Regions from separate parts of the Pseudoalteromonas sp. Z9A4 genome, predicted to be linked through region 1. Evidence: predicted binding sites of a transcription regulator. Region 1 holds the regulator's gene; each other region holds the start of a gene.
What was found. Region 1 encodes LexA, which represses DNA repair genes until DNA is damaged. Its sites were predicted from a motif close to TACTGTATNNNNATACAGTA; they were not measured.
Positions count from the first base shown of each region.

Region 2: a site for LexA is predicted at 2,166-2,185, ahead of dinB (DNA polymerase IV). Genes of this name have one in related genera too.
Region 3: a site for LexA is predicted at 1,201-1,220, ahead of GQR54_RS17235 (exonuclease domain-containing protein). Genes of this name have one in related genera too.

Region 1 is NZ_WTLA01000042.1:13,755-19,018, reverse strand. Features, by position in the region: gene GQR54_RS18805 (cytochrome c oxidase assembly protein) at 1-522, opposite strand, end outside; gene ctaD (cytochrome c oxidase subunit I) at 522-2,114, opposite strand; gene coxB (cytochrome c oxidase subunit II) at 2,114-3,256, opposite strand; gene lexA (transcriptional repressor LexA) at 3,739-4,356, opposite strand; gene GQR54_RS18785 (PaaI family thioesterase) at 4,524-4,964, shown strand; gene GQR54_RS18780 (hypothetical protein) at 4,965-5,264, opposite strand, start outside.
Region 2 is NZ_WTLA01000016.1:58,508-63,771, forward strand. Features, by position in the region: gene GQR54_RS12610 (aldo/keto reductase) at 22-1,074, opposite strand; gene GQR54_RS12615 (thioesterase family protein) at 1,084-1,518, opposite strand; gene dinB (DNA polymerase IV) at 2,197-3,249, shown strand; gene GQR54_RS12625 (leucyl aminopeptidase family protein) at 3,379-4,899, shown strand; gene GQR54_RS12630 (methyl-accepting chemotaxis protein) at 4,971-5,264, opposite strand, start outside.
Region 3 is NZ_WTLA01000032.1:310-5,573, forward strand. Features, by position in the region: gene GQR54_RS17225 (DUF2971 domain-containing protein) at 1-390, shown strand, start outside; gene GQR54_RS17230 (hypothetical protein) at 493-894, shown strand; partial or broken gene GQR54_RS19655 (protein phosphatase) at 991-1,089, opposite strand; gene GQR54_RS17235 (exonuclease domain-containing protein) at 1,232-3,388, shown strand; gene GQR54_RS17240 (hypothetical protein) at 3,579-4,010, shown strand; gene GQR54_RS17245 (hypothetical protein) at 4,161-4,367, shown strand; gene GQR54_RS17250 (YbaM family protein) at 4,370-4,522, opposite strand; gene GQR54_RS17255 (late competence development ComFB family protein) at 4,506-4,787, opposite strand; gene GQR54_RS17260 (histone deacetylase) at 4,839-5,264, opposite strand, start outside.

The sequences.
Region 1 (5,264 bases):
ACTTGCCACCAGCTGTTCACTAATATCAAATACGGTATAAGATAAAGTTAATTCTTCAATATCGCTCGGCAGTGCGGTATCAACATAAAAAAGTAATTTAAATTCAAGTTCTTCCCCTGCTTTTAGAGGTTGCTGAACAAAGCAAAAACAGGCTATTTTGTGTAAATACTTTGCCGCTTTACCTGGCGAGACTGATGGTACAGCCTGCATTACTTTATCTAGGTTGCTGTTATTTTTAGCACTAAACATTACTTCACGCATTGCACCGGGTTTTACCACTACACTGTATTCTTTTGATTTAACTTCAAACGGTGCACCACTTTGTGCGTGAGTAGTAAAGCTAACGCCGACTTCTCGATTTTGTACTATTTGTGTACTTTGCTCTGCTTGCTCAAGCGAAGGTTTTCCATTAAGCCCTGTTACATCACAAAACACGTCATACAAAGGTACTAAAGCAAAGGCAAAGGCAAACATGCCTATGCAAATAAGTACCAAACGTTTGAGTAGCGGTGCGTGTGTCATTACTTAATTACCGGCGGCGTAGAAAAAGTATGATATGGCGCTGGAGAGTCAACTTCCCACTCAAGCCCTTCTGCCCCTTCCCATACTTTTGCAGGCACTTTATCACCGCCACGCGCGCATTTAATTACCACAGCTACAAACAACAATTGCGATAAACCAAAGGCAAATCCACCAATACTTATGATTGCGTTAAAGTCGGCAAATTGAAGTGCATAATCGGGAATTCGACGCGGCATACCGGCAAGCCCTACAAAATGCATAGGAAAAAACAATACGTTCACACTCACCAGCGATAGCCAAAAATGCCATTTAGCTAGCGTGATATTAAACATATTGCCCGTCCACTTGGGCAGCCAGTAATAGGCCCCCGCCATTATCGAAAATACAGCCCCTGTTACTAATACATAATGAAAATGCGCCACTACAAAATAAGTATCGTGGTACTGAAAGTCAGCAGGTGTAATTGCCAGCATCAACCCCGAAAAGCCACCTAAGGTAAACAGCACAATAAACGCAATACTAAAAAGCATTGGCACTTCAAAAGTTATTGAGCCTTTCCACATTGTGGCAACCCAATTAAATACTTTTACTCCTGTAGGTACCGATATAAGCATGGTCGCGTACATAAAAAACAACTCGCCAGCGACCGGCATCCCAGTGGTAAACATATGATGAGCCCATACAATAAAGCTCAATAGTGCTATGGAGGATGTGGCGTATACCATTGAGGCATAGCCAAAAAGTTTTTTACGAGAAAAGGTAGGTACTATTGTAGATATAATGCCAAAGGCAGGAAGAATCATTATGTATACTTCGGGATGACCAAAAAACCAAAAAATGTGTTGGAACATCACCGGGTCGCCACCGCCTGCGGCATCAAAAAAGCTGGTCGCAAAATACTTATCGGTAAGTACCATAGTGACAGCCCCTGCAAGCACTGGCATTACCGCTATTAATAAAAAGGCAGTAATTAACCACGTCCATACAAATAAGGGCAACTTCATCCATGTCATGCCTGGGGCACGTAAGTTCACTATGGTTACAATCACATTGATTGCGCCCATTATTGAACTAATCCCCATAATATGTACGGCAAATACAAACAATGCAGTATTATCATTACTGTATGTTGTAGACAGTGGTGCATAAAAAGTCCAACCAAATGCAGGACCCCCACCAGGCATAAATAACGATGCCAATAGGATTAAAAACGCAAACGGTAAAATCCAAAAGCTCCAGTTATTCATTCTTGGCAATGCCATATCTGGCGCGCCAATCATGAGTGGTATCATCCAGTTAGCAAGGCCTGTAAAGGCCGGCATAACCGCACCAAACACCATAATTAAACCATGCACTGTGGTCATTTGATTAAAAAAGTGAGGATCGACCAACTGTAAACCTGGTTGAAATAATTCAGCTCTGATCACCATGGCCATTCCACCACCAATTAAGAACATGGTCAGCGAAAAAATTAAATATAAACTACCTATATCTTTATGATTAGTTGTGTAAAGCCAGCGTTTAAAACCTTTAGCTGGGTGATGAGCATGATGAGCTTCATTGGCGTTAGGTTGTTCTACTATGCTACTCATTAGTTCGCCTCCACTTTGGCATCAAGTGCTGCCTGTATTTGACTCGGTTGAATAACATCACCCGTATCATTACCCCACGCATTACGTTTATAAGTAATAACCGCTGCTAATTGCTTTATAGATAACTGTTTGGCAAATGCTTGCATTGCCGTACTGGGTCGCCCATGGATAACTACATCAATGTGATCTTTTATATCGCCAAGCACTATAGGGCTGCCTTTAAGTGCAGGAAATACACCCGGTAACCCCATGCCAGTAGGCTGATGACATGCAGCACAATTGGCCATATATACTTGTTCGCCTAAAGTCATTAATTCTTCTTTTGGGAGGGTTTTATCAAGTAATGCGGCATCTGCTAATGCTGCTTTTTGTTTAGCTTGCTTTGCATCTGCAAGCCACGTTTTAAAATCAGCCTCAGATTTAGCGACCACCACAACGGGCATAAAGCCATGATCTTTACCACACAACTCAGCACATTGGCCTCGGTAAGTACCTTCTTCATTTATGTTCGTCCATGTTTCGTTTATAAAGCCGGGATTCGCATCTTTTTTAACTGCAAAATCAGGTACCCACCAAGAGTGAATAACATCGTCAGAAGTCATTAAAAATCGTACTTTTTGATTTATTGGCAGTACGAGAGGTTTATCAACCTCAAGTAAGTAGTTAGGATTTTTATCTGCAAGATTCGCTATTTCATCTTGCGGGGTAGATAAAATAGAGTAGAACTCTACATCTTCACCCATATATTCATAATGCCATTTCCATTGCGAGCCTGTAATTTTAATAGTGAGATCAGCTTTGCTGGCATCTTCCATTGCAATTAGGGTTTTAGTGGCTGGTACTGCCATAGCAATTAAAATAACAAACGGGATTGCAGTCCAAAGTATTTCTACTTTAGTGCTTTCGTGAAATTGGGCAGGTACAGCCCCTTTAGATTTACGGTGATGAATAAGTGCCCAAAACATAATTGCGAACACTATCACCCCAATCACACAACATATTATAAATATGGTCATGTGCAGCTGATATACATTATTGCTTATATCGGTTACGCCTTTGCGCATATTGTATTGGCTGTTAGCCAAAACTGGGTGCGAAAAAACACATAATATAAGCCACAAGGTAGAGGTCAGTTTACCCATGTGACGGCTCCTTTGATGCTATTGCGAATGCAAAGCGAAGAGGCATACGGCTTAAACGCCAATTCGTTATTTTTATTTTTTTAGTCAATCTCATTTAATATTGATTGGTTTTGCTGCGCCAACAACGGGTTTGTGTATATTGTGTGTTCTCAAAACTAAAAAGCTGTGAGTTATTATTAGCTCAGCACATTAATAATTAGCTAAAAAATGAACAACAAGCAAGTTTTAGTATAAAAAACAATCAGGTGATATTGAGTAATTAATAAAAAATCAATAACCAACTAGGTAACAGTAAGTTCAAAAGATGAGCAAAACAAAGGGGTTTAACGCATTCGAAGGGGGAAAATATAAGTGCAAAAAAGTTTACAGCTTAAATTGTCAGTGAGCTATTTATGCCCTATTTTTAGTGCGAATTTAAAACAAAAATGCGTACTAATTAGTACGCATTTATAAAACTGCTTGTTTAAAAGCTATTTTTAAAGTCACATCCAATCAGCGTTTCTTATAACGCCAACGGCTAAGCCTTCAATATTAAAAGACTCATTCTCAAGATCTACTTCAATAGATTCAAAATCGTCGTTTTCAGCATGAAGTAATACTTTACGACCCGCTTTCTCAAGACGTTTTACAGTTACGTCTTCGTCTAGGCGGGCAACAACAACTTGCCCGTTTTCAGCGGTTTGAGTACGATGTACAGCAAGTAAATCACCATCCATAATACCAATATCTTTCATGCTCATACCGTTAACGCGTAGTAAAAAATCTGCAGCCGGTTTAAACATTAATGGATCGATTTTGCAGTGACTTTCAACGTGCTCTTGCGCCAAAATAGGTGAACCAGCAGCAACACGCCCTATAAGCGGTAAACCTAATTGTTCTGGCTCTTCTTCTTCAATTAACTGAATACCACGGCTTGCACCTGGTTTCATTTTAATTGCGCCTTTTTTAGCAAGTGCTTTTAAATGTTCTTCAGCAGCATTGGCACTTTTAAAACCTAATGTTTGCGCTATTTCAGCACGTGTAGGAGGCATACCAGTGTCTTTAATAAAAACTTTAATTAGTTCGAGTATTTGAGCTTGGCGGTTCGTTAATGGTCGCATACAACTGGTTTTCCATACAGTACATTTAACTGTGAGTATATACAGTTAAATAAAAATCGCAAATTTAAATTAAGCCTTAAAATAGCCAAAGTAATTTCACTTGTGTACATTTTAGGGATATAACTAAAGCTAGGTTTATAAATGATTAAAAAAGCAAAGGAGTCATTATGAGTATTTGGTACCAGCCCATCACTTTAGAGCTGTGCAAGCAGTTAGAACAAGGCATTGATGGCCAAGGAACATTAATGAAAACCATGGGAATAGAAGTCACTGAAATTGGTGATGATTACTTAGTAGCCACTATGCCGGCAATTCCTGAGCATCATAACCCAATGGGAATGGTTCACGGCGGTGCTAACGTTGTACTTGCCGAAACAGTTGCCAGCTATGCAGCTAACTTTGTTGTCGATTTTACAAAATTTTACTGCGTGGGGCAGGAAATTAGCGCAAGTCATTTAAAAGCATCTCGCAACGGCACTTTAACAGCAACGGCAAGAGCGTTTCATATTGGCAAACGTAGTTCAGTGTGGGAAATAAAAATTACAAATAGCCGCAATGAGCTGTGCTGCGTATCAAAAATGACCGCAGCAGTCGTAGAGCGAAGGTAGTTACTTTTCGATTGGGTAAATTGTAATTTCCATACCCGCACCAATCGCAGATATACGTAGTAATGTATCTGCATCTAAGGCTTGATTAAAGCACTTAGGGGAAGTGCCTGATTCAAAACCAATATCAAACGTTCTACGTGAACAGCTTAACCATTGCTTTAGCGCGTTACGCGAACACGATTCAATAAGCTCACATATATGGTTTATTGCTTTGTCAGGCGTGTTTACTACACCTGTTGCTTCAATACGCGCTAATTGACGGTATTCGTCTTTGTCATAATGTAAAATCGTCGCGACTTT
Region 2 (5,264 bases), on a different contig from region 1:
CTGCTTTTAACTGGTATATGCTTAGTAAGGCATAGGATAGTTTTTAAATATAGTGTTAATCTCACTAAGAATTTCGTCGTTTAACGTGATGTTAAATGCATCAATATCTTCTTTTAATTGGGCTATGCTTGTTGCACCAATAATTGAAGAGGTTACGCCATCTACTTGGTTACACCATGCGAGTGCTAGTTGTGCTGGAGTAATATTGTTTGCATGAGCCAGCTCAACATACTGCTTAGTGGCTTGCTCTGCATTGGGTGTATCTCTAAAAATACCGTTGCGCTGCATGAAGGTCCAACGAGATCCTTCAGGGCGAGCACCGTTTAGGTATTTACCCGTTAATAAACCGGCTGCTAAGGGCGACCACGGTAAGTAGGCAATATCTTCGTGTACACATTGTTCTATTAAATACGGCCAGTCTTTAGCGTGCGCTAAGCTAAACTCATTTTGAATAGATACCATACGCGGTAAGTTATGCTCTTTGGCCAAACTTAAAAACTGGCTTATACCCCATGGCGTATCGTCAGATAAACCGCAGTGCTTAATTTTACCTGCTTTAACACATTCATTAAGGCCTTCTAGAATATCAAGCATACTAGCTTTCTGCTCTTGTGTATTTACGTCGGTAAATTTAAGAGTGCCGGGCCACTGTCTGCCAAAGTGCGGGGTAGAGCGGTTTGGCCAATGCAGCTGATATAAATCAATATAGTCGGTTTTAAGGCGCTTAAGTGAATCGTCTACGGCTTCTATTACCGTTTGGCGCGTAATATTGCCACCATCACGTACCCACGATAATCCATTGCCTGCAATTTTTGTAGCAAGTACCACATCGCTGCGCTTTTGCTGATTACGCGATAGCCAATCGCCAATAATTTCCTCAGTTTTACCATAGGTCTCTGGAGAGGGCGGTACCGCATACATTTCGGCTGTATCAATAAAGTTTACGCCTTGCTCTAACGCGTAGGCTATTTGTTCATCAGCATCGCTTTGAGTATTTTGTTTACCCCAAGTCATACTGCCTAAACATACTCTTGAAACGTTAATACCACTGCTGCCAAGTGGGCTGTATTGCATGAGAATTCCTTATTGCTCGTCTTGAGAGTAGCTAACTAACGCCGATAAAAGAGGCTCTGCAATGAGGGCTTTTTGGCCTGTTTCAAAATCAAACATAACCACTTTTGAAGTGCCTGTTGTTGTTATAGCGTTTTGTGCATGGCTATAAACGGTATAGTTCATATTAAAGCGGTCTGTTTTTATATCAGAAATAGTAACACCGACTGTAAGCGTATCTGGGAATATAACTGGGCGTTTATAACGAATGTTATTTTCGCTTATTACCGGGCCCACGCCATTAGGGCTTATTGTATCGAACAGATTTATTTTATTTAAGAAGTCGATTCGGGCTATTTCAAAGTAACGTAAATACACTACATTATTTACGTGTTGTAGTGCATCCATATCAGCCCACGCTACGGTGATGTCGGTATGGATAGGGTGCTGATCTTTAAACGTTTGCATTATTTATTGGCCCTTAATTTTAAAGTACTTAGATTATCAACATGGGGTTACGAGCTCAAGGTAATTAATGGCATGTTTTTTTATAAGATGATTGTACCTATTTAATTTTAGGTCTACAGTTAAATTGCACAGACAAACACAAAAACACACAGAGGTAGAAATATGCAGAACATAATTAATTGGTCCTTAGCTTGTTTGGTTTTTATAGCCTCTTTTACCTGTTACGCAATGGGTAACGAATCAGGCGCTATTATTTTGATGTTAGCAGGGTTTTTTTTCGAGGTTATGTTTTGGTTGCGCGGTTATAAAGAGCAAGAAGGTAATAAGCGCTTTTTTTAATCGCTAACTAGGGCCTGTTGACCTTTTAGGATTAAAATTTGTTCAATCTAGGGGCTATTTAATCGCGGCGCGAGGTTTGTGACCTAGTGGACTAAGTAAAAACCGAGCAACAAAGAGCAAATTGCCCCTAGGCAGAACCCTTCGGGCAGCGTATGTTTGGCATTTGTGCTACGTTATCGCCTATTTATGGGGAATAACCACACTACATAGGCTCTGCCTTGCCTAAATACCAAACATACTGCTGCAAATTTAACCTCGAAAGATAAACAGGCCCTAGGCTTGCTTATCACAAGTGATTACATAATAATGACTGTATAAATAAACAGTTGTGTTGTGGTGATGAAGAAGTTTATTCACATAGACATGGATTGCTTTTATGCAGCAGTAGAAATGCGAGATAATCCAAAACTTGCATGTGTACCGCTTGCTATTGGAGGCAATAGCCGACGAGGCGTGCTCTCAACCGCTAACTATATAGCGAGGGAGTATGGCGTGCGATCGGCTATGTCGAACTATCATGCTAAACAGTTATGCCCCGATTTAGTTATTGTCCCTGGGCGTATGGCTGTATACAAAGAAGCTTCAAACCAAATACGTGAAGTATTTAGCCGCTACACAGACTTAATTGAACCACTCTCTTTAGATGAAGCCTACCTAGATGTAACAGATAGCACCGCTTGTAAAGGCAGCGCCACACTTATTGCACAGCAAATAAGAGCCGATATTTACAATGCCACGGGGCTCACTGCATCAGCAGGTATTGCACCAATTAAATTTATTGCCAAAATAGCGAGTGACGAAAAAAAGCCTAATGGTCAGTTTGTCGTTTTGCCTCATGAGATCGATGATTTTTTAGCGCAATTACCGCTGGGTAAAATTCCGGGGGTGGGTAAAGTAACGCTCGAAAAGCTAAATTTAAAAGGCTTATATACCGGCAAGGATGTACGTGAAAAAGGCGTTAACTGGATGCAGCAACATGTGGGTAATTTTGGTGTGTCGCTTTATCAAAAATGTGCAGGTGAATATGTTGGTAAAGTATCAACAGATCGCATCAGAAAGTCGCTGAGTGTTGAACATACCTACGAATACAATAAAACAAGTTTGCAAGAGTGCTTAGATGAGCTACCAAAATTGTTAGACGAATTAGTTTTAAGACTTAATAAACAGCAATTACAAAACCGTATTAATAAGCTGAGTGTTAAAGTGAAGTTTGCAAACTTTGTAGTGACCTCAGCCGATCAGGCATACCACGATCTAAACACAGAAATATTTATTCAACTCCTTACTAAGGCCTATCAACGAGGGCTACAACAACCTGTAAGATTACTTGGCATAGGCGTTGGCATTAAAAGCGAGCCAGAACAAAACTTCCAACTGAGTATTCTCGATTAAGCTGTAAAGCCTGTAACTCCAAGTTGCCATTTATTGGCAAGTTGTATAATTAGCTCATCGCACCTTGCTGGTCTTCAATATTTAAATCGACGATAATAGGGGCTTATGTTTTCTAACAGGACTTTATTTATGGCATACCCTCAAGCGGTTAGTGCAAGCCTTGAATGCACATCTCATGATGCGCTTATTATTATTAGTGATGACTTTTCTCAATTACCAAATAACTCATTACGTGATGCTATTTTAGACCAAGCAAAAGTTGATTCTCGCATTGGTAAACAAGTTACTTTATTAGTGATTGAAAACAAACGCGTTGTACTTGCGCCAACGGGTCCGTTAAATAGAGATTACGACGATGTTCGCCGTTATTTTGATGCTGCTAAATTAGCAATTAACGAAGCAAAAGCGTCGGGTAGTGTTAATCCTGCATTATTTTTACCAAATTTAAATGGTGATAGCCGTTATCAGCATGCTTTAGAAGTTTCTTATTTAGGCGCTTGCCAAGCCTTATGGCAGCCATTAGAAGCGCGTGAATATCACGGTGAAAGTATTGAACCTATTACTCAAATTGGTTTAGTTGGCGCAAGCGAGCAAACAATCAAAGCTGTTAATGCAATTGCAGCTGGCCAATATGCCGCGCGTGATTTATGTGGCACTGAACCTGAGCGTATGGCTCCACCACGTTTTGCTGATTACTGCGTTGATTTATTTAAAGGCTCAAGCATTGCAGTTGAAGTAATTGATGATATTGCAGCTATTGATAAAAACTACCCAATGCTAAGCACTGTTGCTCGTGCATCTTATGCAGTTGAGCGCCATCACCCACGTGTTGTTAAGCTTGAATATGTACCAGAGGGTGAAATTACTCGCACACTTATGTTTGTAGGTAAGGGTCTTGTATACGATACAGGCGGTGCAGATTTAAAAGTAGGTGGCCATATGGCAGGCATGAGTCGTGATAAAGGCGGTGCAGCTTCTGTTGCGGGCTTTATGAAAGCTGTTGCGGATTATCAGCCTAAAGGCGTTAAGGTGGTATCGTACTTAGCCGTTGTTCGTAACTCTATTGGTTCGGATTGTTTTGTGCCAGATGAAATTATTACTAGCCGCGAAGGTATCCGTGTACGCATTGGTAATACCGATGCAGAAGGGCGCTTGGCAATGGGTGACCTGCTTAGCGAAATGAAAGATTTAGCTAAAGGCGAAATAAACCCAACGTTGTTTACTGTTGCTACATTAACGGGTCACGCGGCACGTGCAATGGGCCCTTACGGTGCGTATGTTGAAAATGGTCCAGCTCGTAGCGCTGGTGTTTCACGTCAAATAGCTGACCTTGGAGATTTGTGGGCCGATGGCGCTGAAGTATCGCGTTCTCGCCGTGAAGATTACGACTTTATTAAACCACGCACGCTAGCTGACGATGTACTCTCGAGCAATAACGCAGCATCTGCTGTTACTGCTCGTGGGCATCAGTTCCCTATGGCGTTTATGGCTATTGTTGGTGGGCTTGATAAGCACGGTAACGACTCTGCACAACCTTTACCTTATGTTCATATGGATATTGCAGGTAGCGGTGTTGAAGGTGGTGATTGGCAGCATGGCAAGCCAACAGCTGCATCAGTAACGAGCTTGTTTGCACGTTACTGTTTGTAAGCTAAAAACTTACACGTAATAAAAAAGCCCTGTTAATTCAGGGCTTTCGCATTTTATGAGAACGGTATCGATTAATCTAATTTAAAACGATGGACCATGCTAGATAGCTCTTGGCTACTTTGCTTGAGGTTATCGCTAGTACTTGTAAGTTGCTTAGTATTATTAAGTGATTGCTCTGTTGAGTGTGAAAGCTCATTAATACGTAAATTAACTTCATCAGCTGCTTGAGTTTGTTGCTCTGTTGCACGTGCAATTTGGCTATTCATTTCGGTAATGATTGAAACAAGTCGTTCTATTTCATTAAGTGAAGTATTAGCAGACGAAGCTTGCTCTACGGTAGAGACCGAAAGCGCTTGGCTTGATTT
Region 3 (5,264 bases), on a different contig from region 1:
TATGTAACCCCAGATAAGGTTACATACAAAAAAGCATTAGCAAATATTGATATTTTAGAATTAATAGAATCAACACTAGATTTGAGGTCAAAAGATGAATTAGGTATTCAAGCGTGGGATGCTCTAAAGGTGAAATTAAATGAATGGGAATATGAAAACGAATTTCGTTTAAAGTTAGGTAATGATTCTAAGCACCTTATTAAGCAAGATTTCAAGGACTTTGCGTTAGTTAAATCCCAACCTGAGTGGATTAAATCTATTATATTTGGGTATAGAATGCCTATGAAAACAAGGAAATATATTCGTGATAATGTTAATAAAAATATGATATTTAAAGAGATAGTTATTGCACCAGATAAATGTAGTCTTAATCTTCGAACATTGGCATAACAAGCACTTTAAACGGAACAAAAACAGTTTGTTACGTTTTGTTCCGCTACACATTATAGTCAGCAATTTTGTCCGCTTAAGTGGGCGTTAAAAGGAGAGACGGTGGCAAAGGTTAAGAATTTTTTTCTTTTAACATTATTACTTTTATCCGCATGTTCTTATGTAACAAACGAAACTGAAGTTGAGCGTAGGTATAAAAATGCAGGCTCATTAATGGGAACGGCCTTAGCCTGCGAGAACAATTTGCAAATTATCAACTCATCAAAAGCACTGGAAATGTATATTTCAAAGCAGGAGCTAGCTAAGTATTACACGAAAGAAAAACTAGACTACTTCTTAGCTGTGCATGACAGAGTTGCAATGGAAACATGGCAACATTTAGATGAAATTAAGGCAAAAATAGGTAAGCCACATAAAGTCTGCCAAAGCCCTAGTTTTAAAAACAATACTACAAAAAGTCTATATCGTTGTATTCATATGGGTGAAGCGACGGTGTGTCTGTAGTGTTTGTAACATATACAAGTGGTTAAACCCATCAACGGCTAATCCATAACTGGTATTAAAAATATTATTGGCACTATTCATGTGCTAAATTTTTCCTTACTTCTCAAAATTCTCAAAGTATTCTTTTTGCAGCTCTATAGTGAGTGCTTTAGGGCGAGTGCTTTGTACTCGGTTGCATACCTCTTCTTTTGTGTAATATGTCGTTTTTTAAATTCAGTGCTTATTGACTCTACATTATTTTTATATGGCAACTATAAGCATTACTGATTACAAGTTTAAGATTGAATAATAAGCATAAATACTAGATACTGTTTTTATATACAGTTATGGCGATATTATGAAAAAAGAATTACCAGCAAAATACTATTTAGCGCATTTTAGAGAGCTTATTGAGTTTGTAACTAGTAAATGTATGCATTTACTTGAGCCCAAACACAGTGAATTTATTAGTAAAATTAACCAGCTAGATGAGCAAAGCCAATGCATGTTGGCGCGTGTGTACTCGCGAAAGCCTTATTTAGTGCAGGCGCAATCGCTTAATTATGAAGAAATAACCTCGCCGCATCAGGCTATTTATACGCTAAAAAAAGCCGGTATTTTATTTGAGCCAAACGCGCAGCATTACCAGCAGCTTTTAGCGCACTTAACTAAGCCTTCTTTGGTTGAGTTGCTAAGTAATTACAGTGAGCAAATAAGCTTTAAAAAGAGCGCCGCTAAAGGCGCGCTGGTGGATATTGCGCGTGAGTTTTTTAAAGCATGCCCACAAGAGCTTGCGCCACTTTATAGCCAGTATGTAATTAACAACCGCAGTGATTACTACGAGTATTTTGAGTTTTTATTTGCAGGCAAACTAAGCAGTGGTGATGTAAATCATCAAAATCGTTTTGTAATGCGAGACTTAGGCTTAACCGCTACGCGCGAAGGGCACAGCGAGAGCTTGTCGCGGTTTGAAATACTTGACGAAGCGCAATCGAACTATTTACTAAACCGTTACCGGTTAGCATTTAAAAATATAACAGATGAGAGCGACTATGTTGCTTTAGCGTCGCAGGTTTTAGTGCAAGCTGCACATGGTGCAATAGCCGTTGCATTAAAAAATAAATTATTAGTTAGGCTTTATAGGCAGCTAAAAACAGGTGATAGCGAACTTGCTTTTAGTTTACTTGAAGGGTGCGCGGATGATAGCGAAGCACAAGAAATTCAAATAAGAGAGCAATACAGGTTTGGCAATAAAGAGTGGGTAAAAGCTCGATTAGAAGCCATTATCGAAAACCCACTTACTGATGATTTACTGTATTTTGCTGACGATTTTTTAATGCGTAAGTTTAATAAAAAAACACGTTCGCGTTTAAGTACCATGCTTGCCGACACTCAGTGCGTGCTAGAAATAGATGAACTGTACCGAGGTGAAGTAGAGCAGGGCGTAAACGATTATTATACTCGCCAAGGTATGGCTGTATTTAATACCGAAAACACGCTTTGGCAAAGTTTGTTTGGTTTAGTATTTTGGCATGAGTTATTTGTGGAGTCGCCTTATCCACCATGCAATGAGTTTGATATTTATCCGCAAGTGTTAAGGCTTGGTAATTTTTATGAAGCGCAGCAAACACAGATAAATGAGCGCTTAGCACAGTGCCAAACGTCGCAAGCATTACTTAATTTAGTATGCAAAAATGCAGCGCAATACTTTGAGCAGCCTAACGGTTTGTTTAGATGGCGCAGCAATTTATTAGAGCCGTTAGAAGCGCTTATTTTAAACAGCCCTATTAAGGCACTAATTGCGCACTTAACAGCCATGAGCAAACATTATTTACAGCTAAAAGACGGCTACCCCGACTTAATGGTAATTAATAATGGCCAAGTACATTTTGAAGAGGTAAAAGCACCGGGCGACAAACTTAGACGCAACCAACTAACCACTATTGATAATTTAAAAAATGTGGGCTTTACAGTACACATTGCTGCGGTTAAATGGTTTGTAGATCCACACCGTATTTACAGTGTGGTCGATATAGAAACCACGGGCGGCTTAAAAGGCGGTAACCGTATTACCGAAATTGGCCTTGTAAAAGTACAGCACGGAAAAGTAATTGATACTTGGACAAGCTTAGTTAACCCCGAGCGCCATATACCTGGATTTATAACGTCACTAACTGGCATAAGCGATAGCATGGTACGCAACGTGCCTGTATTTGCCGATATAGCCAAGCCGCTATTAGATAAACTCGCAGGCAGTATTTTTGTAGCCCATAACGTTAATTTTGACTATGGCTTTATTAAAAAAGAATGCGAGATGGCAGGGCACTTTTTTAAAATGCCAAAAATGTGCACCGTGGTTGAATCGCGCAAAGCGTTTAAAGGCTTAAAGTCGTATTCGCTTGGTAATCTCTCATCGCATTTTAATTTAAATTTAACCAGCCATCACCGCGCACTTGCTGATGCAACGGCTACTGCTGAGTTATTGTTACTTATTCAGCAATCCCAATTTAATTAAAGAGTTTGAGAAAAAGTACAGCTTAATAATTTAAAGACGCAAGGCATTCATGGCACATTCATTTTTAGTGTTCAATTGTGTATGATTAAATAATTACTTATAAACAAACCCTGAGCGGTCTATGAGTAAGTTAAATAATACACATTGATTGTGCGAGTAGTCGCTTTTTCAAAAATAAATAAGGGAATTTATGAAAATAGCATTATTAGCAGTGGTTACTATTTTGTTAACTGGGTGTACTTATACTGATGAATGCTCTGAAAATAAGCTTTTGTATGGTTACACAGAGGATAAAATTGATAATAGTAATTATCGAGTAAGGTTTAGGAATAAGGCGAGTGAGTCGGGTGATGCTAGTAATTTTGCTTTATTAAAAGCAGCCAAACTTACCCAAATACAGGGCTATGATTGGTTCGAGGTGACTAAGAAAGAAGTTTTTGTGAATCCTAAATTAGATGAGTGTGGTTTAATTACCAGGTCAAAAACTGAAGGTTTATCTATAAAATCAAGTAATGAAATATACACGCTAATAGCTATTAAGATGGGTAAAGGGATTAAAACAAAAGTGACCAGCTATGATGCGCAAGGTGTAATCAACGATCTAGCATCGAACATGGAATAGTAGTTTAATAATAGGGCTCCAGCGTTTTTTTGTAGTATAAAAATAGAAAAATACCATATCTATAGTTATAAATAGTGTGATTAAAAAGGTAACTGTTAGTATTGGGTGGAGTTAATATCTTTAATTAATTTTAAAACAACTTATAAGTTAGTGTTATACAGACTCTACAATTTTCCTCTATCAGAGCAACAATTCGATGAAATAGTTGCCCTATACAAACAGCAATATGATTTAAAAGTACAAAATATAAGTTGTCAAAAATCAGTAAGCGCTAAACATCGCTTTAACGAAGTGAAAGTTGATTGTGAGAAATACGAAGTCGTTGTAACAACTTACCCAATTGAGCTGGTTGAATAAAACTAACTTTCAGTTTGTTTTTTTTCAAAGTCGCTTTTAACAATATCGAGTGCTTTTAAGACCTCTTCTGGAGCAACATCGTGTTGCTCTAGTATCATAATTAAATCTACTGCAAGTTTAATATGTGTAGGGGCTTGATCAAGTGGGCTTGTCATTTAATTCTTTCTTTTTTGATATGTGGCTAATGGCAACATTTATTGCGGTTTGTACGCGTTGTTCCATATGTAGACGTTCTGATTGTGGTAGGTAAAACGCCATATCTACATCGTAGCGAATATATCGTGGCGGGAGCTGATTTAGTACCGTACAACAAAAGTCAGCCATTACATCTTCATCATATTTTTCATCAAGTTTAAGTTTGATGATTTCTTCAACTACAATCTTTTCGTAATAGTTGTGTATGTCTTCGTGTAATCGCATATTCCCACCGCTTTAAAATAATCCGTTTAACTGAGTCTATACTAAGGCTTACTATAAATCGATAGCGGCTTTAAATAGTTGTTTATGAACATTAATTAGTGAACTCAAATTACGCTGATAACCGCCGCCTAAAGCGCACATTAGTGGGATTTGATGTTGCTTACAGAAGTTGAGAACAAACAAGTCGCGCTCATATACGCCATTGAGCGATATATTAAACAAGCCTAACTCGTCTTTAGTGTAAATATCAGCGCCTGCATTATACAAAATAATATCAGGGTTATGTATGCGCACGCAAAAATCGAGTGCTTGCTTTAATGTAGCAAGGTACTCATCGTCGGCTGTTTTAGCGGGCAATGCAAAATCGTAAGTGGACTCTTGCTTATTACGAGGAAAATTTTGTTCACAATGAATTGAGCAGGTAATAATTTGGTTATGGTTATGGTTATGGTTATGGTTTTGAGTGATTTGTGCTGT